DNA from 4 places in the Kluyvera intermedia genome. Region 1 is predicted to be linked to each of the others. Evidence: predicted binding sites of a transcription regulator. Region 1 holds the regulator's gene; each other region holds the start of a gene.
The links. Region 1 encodes CRP, which controls carbon source genes, mostly activating them, when cyclic AMP is high. Its sites were predicted from a motif close to ATGTGANNNNNNTCACAT; they were not measured.
Positions count from the first base shown of each region.

Region 2: a site for CRP is predicted at 1,777-1,794, ahead of udp (uridine phosphorylase). Genes of this name have one in related genera too.
Region 3: a site for CRP is predicted at 1,967-1,984, ahead of psiE (phosphate-starvation-inducible protein PsiE). Genes of this name have one in related genera too.
Region 4: a site for CRP is predicted at 1,975-1,992, ahead of U0026_RS11500 (sugar transporter). Genes of this name have one in related genera too.

Region 1 covers NZ_CP139986.1:469,725-473,250, reverse strand. The annotation lists gene U0026_RS02135 (phosphoribulokinase) at 1-270, shown strand, start outside; gene U0026_RS02130 (OsmC family protein) at 330-734, opposite strand; gene crp (cAMP-activated global transcriptional regulator CRP) at 1,039-1,671, shown strand; gene U0026_RS02120 (YccS/YhfK family putative transporter) at 1,724-3,526, shown strand, end outside.
Region 2 covers NZ_CP139986.1:4,500,277-4,503,802, reverse strand. The annotation lists gene metE (5-methyltetrahydropteroyltriglutamate--homocysteine S-methyltransferase) at 1-766, shown strand, start outside; gene U0026_RS21640 (dienelactone hydrolase family protein) at 866-1,681, opposite strand; gene udp (uridine phosphorylase) at 1,919-2,680, shown strand; gene rmuC (DNA recombination protein RmuC) at 2,821-3,526, shown strand, end outside.
Region 3 covers NZ_CP139986.1:4,400,505-4,404,030, reverse strand. The annotation lists partial or broken gene U0026_RS21180 (AzlC family ABC transporter permease) at 18-266, opposite strand; gene U0026_RS21175 (L-cysteine desulfidase family protein) at 326-1,603, opposite strand; gene psiE (phosphate-starvation-inducible protein PsiE) at 2,031-2,441, shown strand; gene malG (maltose ABC transporter permease MalG) at 2,797-3,526, opposite strand, start outside.
Region 4 covers NZ_CP139986.1:2,377,306-2,380,831, forward strand. The annotation lists gene U0026_RS11495 (MarC family NAAT transporter) at 1-613, shown strand, start outside; gene U0026_RS11500 (sugar transporter) at 699-1,898, opposite strand; gene U0026_RS11505 (PhzF family phenazine biosynthesis protein) at 2,095-2,883, shown strand; gene U0026_RS11510 (L-lactate dehydrogenase) at 2,939-3,526, opposite strand, start outside.

The DNA.
Region 1 (3,526 bases):
TCCCGCACACATATCAACTTCCAGCGCGTCCCGACGGTCGATACTTCAAACCCTTTCGCCGCCAAAAGCATTCCATCGCTCGATGAGAGCTTTGTGGTCATTCACTTCCGTAATCTTGATAACATCGATTACCCGTGGCTGCTGGCGATGCTGCAAGGATCGTTTATTTCGCACATGAATACGCTGGTGGTTCCCGGCGGCAAGCTCGGGCTGGCGATGGAGCTCATCATGATGCCGCTGGTGCAGCGTTTGATGGAAGGAAGAAGCTAAACGGCGTTAACAGCGTTCCCGGCGGCGCTGCGCTTGGCCGGGCTACGTGTCATATGCAATTAGCCTTCAATCACTTCATAAGAGTGGGTGATATTCACCGCTTTTTCGAGCATCAGCGCAACCGAGCAGTATTTCTCAGCAGACAGGGACACCGCACGAGCAACCGCGGCATCTTTAAGATCCTTACCCGTCACGATGAAGTGCAGGTTGATATGTGTGAACAGGCGCGGCGCCTCTTCACGACGTTCGGAAGTCAGTTTCACTTCGCAATCAGTGACGTCATTGCGACCCTTTTGCAAAATGGAAACCACATCAATTGCACTACAGCCACCGGCTGCCATCAGGACCACTTCCATCGGGCTTGGGGCTTTATCACCCGAGTTGCCGTCCATCAAAATCTGGTGGCCTGAAGCGGACTCACCGAGGAAGGTTAAGCCTTCAATCCATTTCACACGCGCTTGCATATTATTTAACTCCCAGGTTGCAATTTTCTTCTCAGATTACGCGTACATAACAATTCTCGCAATGGAAGGCGATCGCCGTCATGCTGAAGCGAGACACCAGGAGACACGCGCCGAAAGCTATGCTAAAACAGTCGGGATGCTACGGTAATACATAAACGTACTGCATGTATGCAGAGGACATCACATTACAGGCTGCGGCACGATTCGACAGCCGACTTCCCAGGTAACGGGAAGGATACTATTGCAACCAGTGGCTGCAATGTTTTTGCCGCTGGGAAGAGCTTATAACAGAGGATAACCGCGCATGGTGCTTGGCAAACCGCAAACAGACCCGACTCTCGAATGGTTCTTGTCTCATTGCCATATTCATAAGTACCCATCGAAGAGCACGCTGATTCACCAGGGTGAAAAAGCTGAAACGCTGTATTACATCGTCAAAGGCTCAGTGGCTGTACTCATCAAGGATGAAGAAGGCAAAGAGATGATCCTCTCTTACCTCAACCAGGGTGACTTTATCGGCGAGTTAGGCCTGTTCGAAGAAGGCCAGGAACGCAGCGCATGGGTACGGGCAAAAACCGCTTGTGAAGTTGCTGAAATCTCTTATAAAAAATTCCGTCAGCTGATTCAGGTAAACCCAGACATCCTGATGCGTTTGTCTTCGCAAATGGCACGTCGTCTGCAGATTACCTCTGAAAAAGTCGGCAACCTGGCATTCCTGGACGTGACCGGACGTATCGCCCAGACCCTGCTGAATCTGGCCAAACAGCCGGACGCAATGACCCACCCAGACGGTATGCAGATTAAAATCACCCGTCAGGAAATCGGTCAGATCGTTGGTTGTTCCCGCGAAACCGTGGGCCGTATTCTGAAAATGCTGGAAGATCAAAATCTGATCTCCGCACACGGCAAAACGATTGTCGTCTACGGCACCCGCTGATCCAGCCAAAACGGCATAGTGCTAACGCAGTATGCCGTTTTTGTTTCCCCTCATGTGGCGCAGGCTGATTTACCACCCGGAAGTCAACTATGCACTGCGGCAAACGCTGGTGTTATGTTTGCCGGTCGCCATTGGCCTGCTCTTCGGCCATCTTCAACAAGGCCTGCTGTTCTCGTTAGTTCCCGCTTGCTGCAATATCGCCGGTCTTGATACCCCGCATAAACGTTTTTTCAAACGTCTGACTATCGGCGGCTGCCTGTTTGCCGGATGCAGTCTGGCGGTACAGCTATTACTGGCAAAAGAGGTCCCGCTACCGCTCATCCTGACCGTGCTCGCCCTTTTACTTGGGGTGACAGCTGAAATCAGCGCGTTACATGGACGACTGCTACCCGCCTCGCTGATTGCCGCTATTTTCACCCTCAGTCTTGCGGGCAATATGCCTATCTGGCAGCCGCTACTGCTCTATGCGCTCGGCACACTGTGGTACGGATTATTTAACTGGTGGTGGTTCTGGATGTGGCGCGAACAGCCGCTGCGCGAATCGCTGAGCCTGCTCTATCGCCAGCTCGCCGACTACTGTGAAGCCAAGTACAGCCTGCTGACTCAGCATACTGACCCCAGCACTGCGCTGCCACCGCTGTTAAACCGTCAGCAAAAGGTGGTGGATTTAATCTCCCAATGCTACCAGCAGCTGCACATGCTGGCGGCGAACCAGCACAACGATTACAAACGCCTGCTGCGCGCTTTTCAGGTAGGGCTGGATTTACAGGAGCATATCTCCGTTAGCCTGCACCAGCCGGAAGAGGTGCAAAAGCTCGTTGAGCGTAGCCACGCGGAAGCAGTGATCCGCTGGAACGCTCAGACCGTCGCCGCACGTTTGCGCGTGCTGGCGGATGATATTCTCTACCACCGCTACCCTAGCCGTTTCACCATGGACAAGCAGATTGGCGCGCTGGAAAAAATCGCTGACCAACATCCTGATAATCCGGTCGGCCAGTTCTGCGCCTGGCACTTCAGCCGAATCGCCAGAGTGTTACGAGCCCAGCGCCCACTGTATCCGCGAGACCTGATGGCGGATAAAGAACGTCGCCTGCCGTTGTTCCCGGCAATCAAGAGCTACCTGTCGCTAAAATCCCCCGCCCTGCGCAACGCGGGCAGGCTAAGCGTCATGCTGAGTATCGCTAGCCTGATGGGCACAGCGCTGCATCTGCCAAAACCGTATTGGATCCTGATGACGGTACTGCTGGTAACGCAAAACGGCTATGGCGCAACCCGCGTACGAATTTTCCATCGGGCAGCAGGTACGCTTGCTGGTCTGGTGATTGCAGCCATCGCCCTGCACTTCCACGCACCACAAGGGCTAGCGCTTGCCGGGATGCTGGTTATCACACTCAGCAGCTACCTGATTATTCGCCGCAGCTATGGTTGGGCCACCGTTGGTTTTACCGTCACGGCGGTATATACCCTACAAATTCTCACGTTAAATGGTGAACAGTTTATCGTTGCCCGCTTTATCGACACCATCATCGGCTGCCTGATTGCCTTCGGCGGTATGCTCTGGCTGTGGCCACAATGGCAAAGCGGTCAACTGCGACAAAGTGCCCAGGCAGCGCTGGAGGCCGATCAGGAAGCCATTCGTCTGATCCTAAGCCCAGACCCACAGGCCCCTAAGCTTGCGTATCAGCGCATGCGCGTAAACCAGGCCCACAATACGCTGTTCAACACCCTTAATCAGGCCATGCAGGAGCCGGGCTTTAACCCGCGTTATCTGGAAGACATGAAACTGTGGGTCACCCACAGTCAGTTTATCGTCGAGCATATCAACGCGATGACGACGCTTGCGCGCGAGCACACC
Region 2 (3,526 bases), 700 kb from region 1:
CGGCTTTGTCTTTACGCAAAACGGTTGGGTACAGAGCTATGGCTCACGCTGCGTGAAACCGCCGGTGGTGATTGGCGATGTCAGTCGCCCGCAAGCGATTACCGTGGAATGGGCAAAATACGCCCAATCGCTGACCGACAAACCGGTCAAAGGCATGCTGACTGGCCCGGTGACCATTCTTTGCTGGTCATTCCCACGTGAAGATGTGACCCGCGAAACTATTGCTAAGCAGATTGCCTTGGCGCTGCGTGATGAAGTCGCGGATCTGGAAGCTGCCGGTATCGGTATCATCCAGATCGACGAACCAGCGCTGCGTGAAGGTCTGCCGCTGCGTCGTAGTGACTGGGCGGCGTATCTGGAGTGGGGCGTGGAAGCCTTCCGTATTAATGCCTCAGTGGCGAAGGACGACACGCAGATCCACACTCACATGTGTTACTGCGAGTTCAACGACATCATGGATTCCATCGCGGCGCTGGATGCGGACGTCATTACCATTGAGACCTCGCGTTCTGATATGGAACTGCTGGAGTCGTTCGAAGAGTTCGACTACCCGAATGATATCGGGCCTGGCGTGTACGACATTCACTCGCCAAACGTGCCGAGCGTGGAATGGATTGAAGCGCTGCTGAAGAAAGCCGAGCAACGTATTCCGGCGGAACGTCTGTGGGTTAACCCCGACTGCGGCCTGAAAACGCGCGGCTGGCCGGAAACCCGGGCCGCGCTGGCGAATATGGTGAAAGCCGCGCAAAATCTGCGGCAGGCGTAAAAAAACAAGGTAGCCCGGACGAGGTGTTTGCGCCGACTCCGGGAAGGCTCGGGAGCCGAATCCCGGCGGCGCTTCGCTTGGGCGGGCTACTTTATTAGGCTACTGGCTTTTCTTCCCCGCATACTGCGCAAACCACGCCAGCATCCGTTGCCAGCCATCTTTAGCTGACTCTTCATGGTAACTTTCGCGATAATCGGCATTAAACGCGTGTCCGGCGTCGGGATACACCACAATCTCGGCTTTCGCATTAGCCGCGCGTAGCGCATGACGCATTGTTTCGACGGACTCAAGTGAGATCCCTGTATCCTGCCCGCCGTACAGCCCAAGCACCGGTGCGCTAAGGTCTACCGCCACATCAACCGGGTGTTTTGGATTGTTTAATGTCTTGTCACCGGTCAGGCGACCATACCAGGCCACCGCGGCTTTCAGCTGTGGATTGTGCGCGGCATACAGCCATGCAATACGTCCTCCCCAGCAAAAACCGGTCACCGACAAGCGATTGGCATCACCGCCGTTGCGCGCAGCCCAACTGGCAACATGGTCGAGGTCGACCAGCACTTGGGCATCGGGAACTTTTGATACCAGACCGCTGAACAATGACGGGATATCGTCATAGTCACTGGCATCGCCCTGGCGGAAATAGAGTTCTGGTGCGATAGCCAGATAACCCTCCAGCGCCAGCCGACGGCAGATATCACGGATGTGTTCGTGGACGCCAAAAATCTCCTGCACTACGATGATTACCGGGAGAGGCGCATCGCTATGTTTTGGTCGGGCTTGATAAGCCGGCAGCGTATCTCCCTGTGAGGGAATGGAGGTTTCTCCCGCCGTAATAGCCTCTTCGGGCGTATGGACGGTAGTCGAGGCATGAGGTGAAGCAGCAGATGCAAATCCAGGTTGTTTATTGATTGTCATGGCATTCTCCGTACCCTTGTAATGAACTCATAGCAGAATCACAGTGCCTGAATACGGCGTATTTTTGTGCAGCTGACGATCACAATAACTTGTTAATGTGATGTGAATCACTAATTGCATGGAATTTAATGTAATATTTTTATTCCTTAGTGATGGTAGTCACGAAAAAGTATCGTGGTCTTCTATAAAGTACATTTTTGCTTCTTCTGCAAAACTTAAACCACAGAGGAGTTCTTTATGTCCAAGTCTGATGTTTTTCATCTCGGCCTCACTAAAAACGATTTACAAGGGGCTACGCTTGCGATCGTCCCCGGTGACCCGGAGCGTGTGGAAAAGATCGCCGCGCTGATGGATAAGCCGGTAAAACTGGCATCTCATCGTGAATTTACCTCCTGGCGTGCTGAACTGGATGGCAAATCAGTCATCGTTTGCTCGACCGGTATCGGTGGCCCGTCTACCTCTATTGCCGTGGAAGAACTGGCACAGCTGGGTATCCGCACTTTCCTGCGTGTGGGCACCACCGGCGCTATTCAGCCGCACATCAACGTTGGCGATGTACTGGTGACTACCGCATCCGTCCGTCTTGACGGCGCGAGCCTGCATTTTGCCCCAATGGAATACCCAGCGGTTGCTGATTTCGCCTGTACCTCTGCGCTGGTTGAAGCGGCGAAAGCTATCGGCGCGACCACTCATGTGGGCGTGACTGCATCATCAGACACCTTCTACCCAGGTCAGGAACGCTATGACACCTTCTCTGGCCGCGTAGTGAGAAACTACAAAGGTTCGATGGAAGAGTGGCAGTCAATGGGCGTGATGAACTACGAAATGGAATCCGCTACCCTGCTGACCATGTGCTCAAGCCAGGGTCTGCGCGCGGGGATGGTTGCTGGCGTTATCGTCAACCGCACCCAGCAGGAAATTCCTAACGCAGAGACCATGAAGAAGACCGAAAGCCACGCGGTGAAAATCGTGGTAGAAGCGGCGCGTCGCCTGCTGTAGTTTTCCTCTCCTTCGTAAAAGGCCGACTTGTTCGGCCTTTTTCTTTTTGCGCAGCGGCTCGCAGGAAACTGCTTTAAAACTGGACGTTTATACAGCACAATTCTATTTTGTGCAGATAACCGGTTTAAGTAGGGGGCGTTGTGGATATTGCCGTGGTGATTTATGCGTTAGTGGCGTTGGCGGGCATAGCGATTGGCTGGCTGGCTGCGAGCTATCGTGTGGCGCATCAGCGTGCCGAGCAGTTGGCGGAAGAGCGAGATGTGTACGGTGAATTAAGTGCCGCGAAACAACACATTGCCCAGAACGCCCACTGGCGCGAAGAGTGTGAACTGCTTAACAACGAGCTGCGTAGCCTGCGAGAAATCAACTCGTCGCTCGAAGTCGATCTGCGCGAAGTGACCACGTTGCTGGAGACCACTCGCCAGCACGGTGATGAAAAACACTGCCTGATGCTCAACAGCGAACAACGCCTGAGCGAGCAGTTTGAGAACCTCGCCAACCGTATCTTTGAGCAGAGCAATCGTCGGGTGGATGAACAAAACCGTCAAAGTCTACACGGCCTGTTGACGCCGTTACGTGAACAGCTTGATGGTTTTCGTCGTCAGGTTCAGGACAGCTTTGGTCAGGAAGCGCGTGAGCGCCACACGTTGGCGCATGAAATTCGTAATCTGCAACAGTTGAATGCCCAAATGGCGCAGGAAGCAGTCAATCTGACCCGGGCGCTAAAAGGGGATAACAAAACCCAGGGTAACTGGGGCGAAGTGGTTCTCACCCGCGTTCTGGAAGCTTCTGGCCTACGCGAAGGTCATGAGTATGAAACCCAGGTCAGCATTAACACCGACGCCA
Region 3 (3,526 bases), 800 kb from region 1:
AATCAGTAAGTTGGCAGCATCACCTGGCGTAAGTTAATAATGAGAGTCGTGAAAATAATCACGCCAATGCTGGCGCCTGTTTTCAACATATTTAGCGCCAGCATTTGGGCTGAGCCGGCAATCACAATAGTTGACCATACGGTACTTTGCCAGATACTCATCCCGGCGCTCACGCTTAATGCACCGACAATAAATGAAAATGGAAAATCACCGATGCACAGCGGCGTAATGGCGCTCATGCCACGCAGTATTGCTTTCTTACTCATAAGATAATACCTGCCGAATTAACAATCGGCTTATTAGGGAATGGGCGGAAAGCCGCGAATTACTTCGCGACCATAATGCTGATAATTTCCCTATCGGTATGCGTCATCGGCTTAATAACCAAGCGGCACAGGTTATTAATGGTTTGCTCGACGTCATTACAAACAATGCCATCATTGGCGCTGGCGCAGCTATCCTGCATGGCCATCAGTACGGATTTAAAGGCGCTGGAAACTACTGAAGAGACTTTCATCGCACAGCTGTTTGAAGCACCATCGCAAATCATCCCGGTGACATCGCTCACCATATTAATCACGGCGGCATTGATGGTGTTGAGATTGCGGGTAAATAACCAGGCCATCCCAGCGGCCGAGCCCATGGCTGCGGTTGAGGCGGCGCATAATGCGGACAGTCGCGTATAGCGAGAATGGATGGAAATAGCAGTCAGGTGGGAAAGTGCCAGCGCGCGTGCGAGTGTGTCTTCATCGGCGTTGAGATGATTTGCGACCGTAACTACTGGCATAGTGGCAGTAATTCCCTGATTACCCGAACCAAAGTTTGACATCGCAATCACCGGTGCGCCACCCATGCGGGCATCGGACGCGGCAACGGTGTTGATGATGACTTTGCTCATCAGGTCGTTACTCATCAGCCCTTTATTAACCGCATCAGAGAAGGTGCCGTTAATATTCAAACCGTATTTCTTGGTTTTGCCTTCCTGCGATAATGCCGAATTCAGACGACCGGCTTCCAGTATAAAAGCAATGTCTTCGAAAGGTGCTGTGGTAATAAAATCGAAAGCTTCTTGTAAGCTGAAGGTAGAGAGTTCGCGCTGCTTTTCAGCGGCATTTTTTGGCTGCGGTAATGCTTGTGGCTCACCATTAAGGTAAATCTCAACCACATTTGTATGTGAGCCTTTTACCACCACGCGGCAGGCCTGTTCAGCGGCGTTGACGGTGAGGTCGAGGTGAATAAAGTCGGGCGTATCTTGCACGTCGATATTCACACTATTCAGACTAATTAGCGCCTGTGCTAATTCAACATGGTGTTGCGTAATGCCTTCCAGCGTTTGTAGACCTTTTTCTGGATGACCACCAAAAGCGCCAATGGCCGCTGCAAGATTAACGCCAGAAACGGTGGTGCCGGGAATGGTTACGCCCATGGCATTTTTATACAGATTGGCCGAAATAAAACCGCTGATTTTATCGCAGGGCTGATCCAGATATTTTGCCGCATAGGCTGCTGTGAATGCGATAGCAACCGGCTCAGTACAGCCTAATGCCGGAGCGACTTCTTTCTTTAACCACTGAATAAAGAGTGAGGAACTATCATTGCTCATGCTATGCACTTCCAGAATAAACGTGTTGTTAGTAGGGCTAATGTAGATTTTTTCTTGAGAAAAAACTTACTCTAATTCCATACTATTTATCGGGTAATGGGGAAAAGCATTCTCTTATTAAAATAGTGGCTGTATTATGTTTTTAATATGTTAATTCGTTGATTTTTAAGGTGTGATTTTTTTATTTTTTGACCTTGATAGGGGATTTAGTTAAGTCGATCACGTAATCAAAAGAAAAATTTTTTTCTTTTTAGGGTGTAAAAAGAGAAATGTTTCCAAAGATGACAAGAATAATGACCCTAAGTTAAGTGCATTCTGTAACCGATTTATGGGCGTACGGAATGGGACGATAGTGATGAAAAAACTAGATCTAGATCACACTTTTACGCTATACAAAAGGCTCGGCCCAGCAAAAGAGGTGCTCGCAATGACGTCACTATCACGCCCCCTTGTGGAATTTATCTCCACCATTCTCCAGACCGTATTGAATCTGGGGCTGCTATGCCTTGGCTTGATTCTGATCGTTTTCCTCGGTAAAGAAACTTTGCATCTGGCTGATGTGTTGTTCGCACCGGAACGCACCAGTAAATATGAGCTGGTAGAAGGATTAGTTGTTTATTTCCTTTACTTCGAATTCATTGCCCTGATTGTGAAGTACTTTCAATCCGGTTTTCACTTCCCGCTGCGTTATTTTGTCTATATCGGTATTACGGCGATTGTGAGATTGATTATTGTTGATCATACCTCGCCGCTGGATGTGTTGATTTACTCCGCTGCCATTTTGCTGCTGGTGATTACGCTATGGTTATGTAACTCGAAACGGCTCAAGCGAGAATGACCCGCGCTGGATTGCACGATGGCGCTGCGCTTATCGGGCCTACACTGCACCCGTAGCCCGGCCAAGCGAAGCGCCGCCGGGATGAGTGCCGAACCTTCCAGACGCCTCGTCCGGGCTACTTTCGGACGCTACACCTCAACTAAAAAAATGGCGCTCCGAAGAGCGCCAAACAGTCACAAGTTAGGGTTAATACAAGTTGAGGATGATATCAGTGGCGTATACACGTCATCATTCAAGTTGCCTCTACGTTGGCTGAACTCTTTCACCCCAGTCACGTACTTGTGTACGTTCCTGGGATTCATTCGCTTGCCGCCTTAATGCACCTCGAATGATTTTGTGTATGTAACGATGAAACTTAGCCCTTCACGCCGCCGGCCGTGAGGCCGTTTACCAGCCAACGCTGCGCGAGCAGGAAGACCACGGTAATAGGGATGGCGGAAAGAACAGCCGCTGCAGCAAAATCGCCCCACAGATAGTTTTGCGGGTTGAGGTATTGCTGCATACCCACGGCCAGGGTGTAACTGTTCACATCACGCAGCAGCAGTGATGCAACCGGTACTTCGGTAATTGCGGCGATAAACGACAGGATAAAGACCACCGCCAGAATCGGTACGGAGAGCGGCAGCAAGACCAGGCGGAATGCCTGCCATGGGGTAGCGCCATCCAGCGCCGCTGCTTCTTCCAATGAGTTATCAATGGTTTCGAAGTAACCTTTAATCGTCCACACGTGCAGCGCAATGCCGCCGAGGTAGGCGAAGATCACCCCGCCGTGGGTGTTCAGGCCGATAAACGGAATGTACTGGCCCAGGCGGTCAAACAAGGCATACAACGCGACCAGTGACAGCACCGCCGGGAACATCTGGAAAATCAACATCCCTTTTAGCAAAGTGGCTTTGCCCGGGAAACGCATACGGGCAAACGCGTAAGCACAAGTGGTAGAGAGCGTGACGATACCGATAGCGGTGATGCCCGCGATTTTCACCGAGTTCCACAGCCATAACAGAACCGGGAAAGGCGGCGGCGTGACGCGGCCATCCGCATGTTCAACGCTAAAGCCCAGCGCCAGCTTCCAGTGTTCCCAGGAA
Region 4 (3,526 bases), 1.9 Mb from region 1:
GAACCCGTTAACCACCGTCGCCCTGTTCCTCGGGCTGTCGGGTAATATGAACAGCGCCGAGCGAAACAGGCAATCGCTGATGGCTTCTGTTTATGTGTTCACCATCATGATGGTGGCGTACTACGCGGGCCAGGTGGTGATGAACACATTCGGAATATCAATACCTGGGCTGCGTATTGCCGGGGGGCTGATCGTGGCTTTTATTGGTTTTCGCATGTTGTTCCCGCAGCAGAAGGCGCATGAGTCGCTGGAAGCGCAAAGTAAATCGGAAGAGTTAAAAGAAGAACCTACGGCCAATATCGCCTTTGTCCCGTTAGCAATGCCAAGCACTGCGGGGCCGGGGACGATAGCGATGATCATCAGTTCGGCATCGACGGTAAAACATGGCGCAAATTTCCCGGATTGGGTGATTCTGGTGGCGCCACCGATTATTTTCGCGCTCGTCGGCGTCATTCTTTGGGGCTGCTTACGAAGCTCCGGGGCGATTATGCGTCTGGTGGGGAAAGGGGGGATTGAGGCTATTTCCCGTCTGATGGGCTTCCTGCTGGTATGTATGGGCGTGCAGTTTATTATTAACGGCGTGCTGGAGATTATCTCGACCTATCACGCATGATGTTTCCCGGGGCGGCGTAAACGCCTTGGCCGGGCTACGACTGTGTAAATGTAGCCCGGCCAAGCGCAGCGCCGCTGGGACGCTTTTAATGCCGCTGTGCCTGTGCGCCTAAAGACGCATCGGGCCAACGGCGGAAAATAACCACCGACCAGATAAGCGCCGCGACCGCAGGCACCGCGCCAACATAACCAATCGACGACATCGACAGATGTGTACTGATCTGGCTGCCCAGCAGCGCTCCCGCCCCAATCCCGATATTGAAAATCCCGGAGAACAGTGACATCGCCACGTCGGTGGCATCCGGCGCCAGCGCCAGCACCTTAACCTGCATACCCAGGCCAATCACCATGATGGCAATTCCCCAGAAGATACTGAGTATCGCCAGATGAGTGACGTCTTGCGCTGCGGGCAGCAGTAATAACAAGCAGGCCAGCAGCAGGCCGATTGCCCCGCTGATTAACCCGGAAGCATGTTTATTACCCAGCTTACCGAATAGCACACTACCAATAATTCCTGCGCCGCCAAGAATAAGCAGCAATACGGTCGCCATATTGCCACTGAGTCCGGCAACGGTTTGTACGAATGGCTCAATATAGCTGTAGGCGGTGTAATGGGCGGTCACCACCACCACGGTCAACAGATAGATGCTGACCAACGCCGGACGACGGAACAGCACCGGCAGGCTTTTCAGTGAACCAGAATGTTCGCTTGGCAGACGTGGCAGCAGTTTAACCAGCGCCAGCAGCGTAATCAGCGCGCCCACACCAATCGCGAAGAAGGTCGTGCGCCAGCCGAAATACAGCCCGACAACGCGACCAATAGGAATGCCAAAGACCATGGCCAGCGCGGTACCGGTGGCTAAAAGGCTCAGGGCCTGAGCGCGTTTTCCAGCTGGAGCCATACGAATAGCCAGCGATGCCGTGATTGACCAGAAAACCGCGTGGGCGAAGGCAATCCCGATACGACTCGCGACAAGCACGGTAAAGTTCCACGCCAAAAACGACAATACATGGCTGGCAATAAACAAAATGAACAATCCAATGAGCAACTTGCGTCGCTCCATCTGGCTGGTCAGCAGCATAAACGGCAGCGACATCAACGCGACAACCCAGGCATAGATGGTCAACATAATACCGACTTCAGCGGTTTTCATGCCGAAGCTGTTGGCGATATCTGACAGTAAGCCCACCGGCACGAATTCAGTGGTATTAAAAATAAAGGCAGCGATAGCCAGCGTGACTACCCGAAGCCACGCGACCCGACGAGAGACCGTGTTTGTTGTCATATATAAGGAACCAGGGGCGTAAAAGGACAGGGTGATGGATGATCTTAAAGCTATTAATGCTGCAAATACAATCATTATGTGACCAATCTCTCACTTTTCATATGGGTGACAACGTCACGTATAAATAGCAAAGAAACTTGTCGCTGTTCATTTTTTATGTCAGTTTGCCTAAAAGCATATAGAGGGTTGGTGGGACATGCACGAGATTGATTTTTATATGGTTGATGCCTTTAGCCGCGACGCTTTTGGCGGTAATGCGGCGGCCGTTTGTCTTCTTAATGACTGGTTACCTGATGAGATGCTGCTTAAAATGGCGCGTCAGCATAATCAATCAGAAACGGCTTTTATGGTGAAGCAGCAAAGCGGCTTTGCGCTGCGCTGGTTCACCACCCAAAACGAAGTCAATCTCTGCGGTCATGCCACGCTTGCCAGTGCGCATGTTGTGTTTAACCATCTTGACTACCCGGATGCTCGTATCCATTTCGACACCCTCTCCGGGCGTCTCACCGTCACGCGGGCCGGCGAATGGATGACGCTGGATTTTCCTGCCTGTGATACGAAAGCCGCGACGCCACCGCCGGAAATGTTGCAGGCGTTGGGCATTAACCATTATCTCAGTGCGCATAAAGGTCGCGCATGGGTCATTGAGCTGGAAAACCGTCAACAGGTTGAAGCGCTGGCGCCGAATATCGGTGCCATGACGCCTGGCGAACATAAAGTTTCGATCACCGCTAAGGGGGATGGTGAGTATGATTTTGTCAGCCGATTCTTCTCACCGGGTGAAGCCGTCTGGGAAGATCCGGTCACCGGCTCCGCGCATACCATGCTCATCCCATACTGGGGGGCGAAACTGGGTAAAACACAGATGCTGGCGCGGCAGGTATCAGCGCGCGGCGGCGATATTCGCTGTGAATGGGTGGGTGATAGGGTGCTGATGAGCGGGACGGCGAGAACCTATTTGCAGGGGAAAGCGCGGCTGGGATAATCCGGAAGCAGGGCTGCATCTGGTTTAGGTGTCGCCGACAGTCGTATAAGCGCTGCTACGGCAGCAGCGTAATATTGTTTTTGATAACCTCAACGGAATGGGCGAACTTCTCACGTTCCTCAGGCGCTAGCTGCAACTCAATGACCTGCTGAACGCCATTTTGCGCCAGTACCGCGGGCACGCCAATAGCCACACCCTCGACACCGTACTCCCCGTCCAGAATGCAGGAGATCGCCAGCGCCCGATGACTGCCGGTGAAAATATTGCGGCAGATTTCGGCGATGGTGCCCGCAATACCGTACTCGGTACAACCTTTGCCCGCATAAATCTCAAACCCAAGTTTACGAACCTGGTCGGCCATTGCCTGACGGTCAAGACGTTTCCCTGTGCGGTGTTGATAAACCTGCTCGATGGGCGAACCGTATACCGAAGAGTGTGACCACACCGGGAACTGGCTGTCGCCGTGTTCGCCAAGAATAAAAGCATCGATGCTCTGAGCGCCAATATCCAGTTCCTGCGCTAGGGTACGACGAAGACGTGTGGTATCAAGCCACACGCCGGTACCGATGACCTGGTGACGTGGTAGGCCAGAAAGCTGCCAAACCTGCCAGGTGATAATATCGCAGGGGTTAGTGGCTATCAG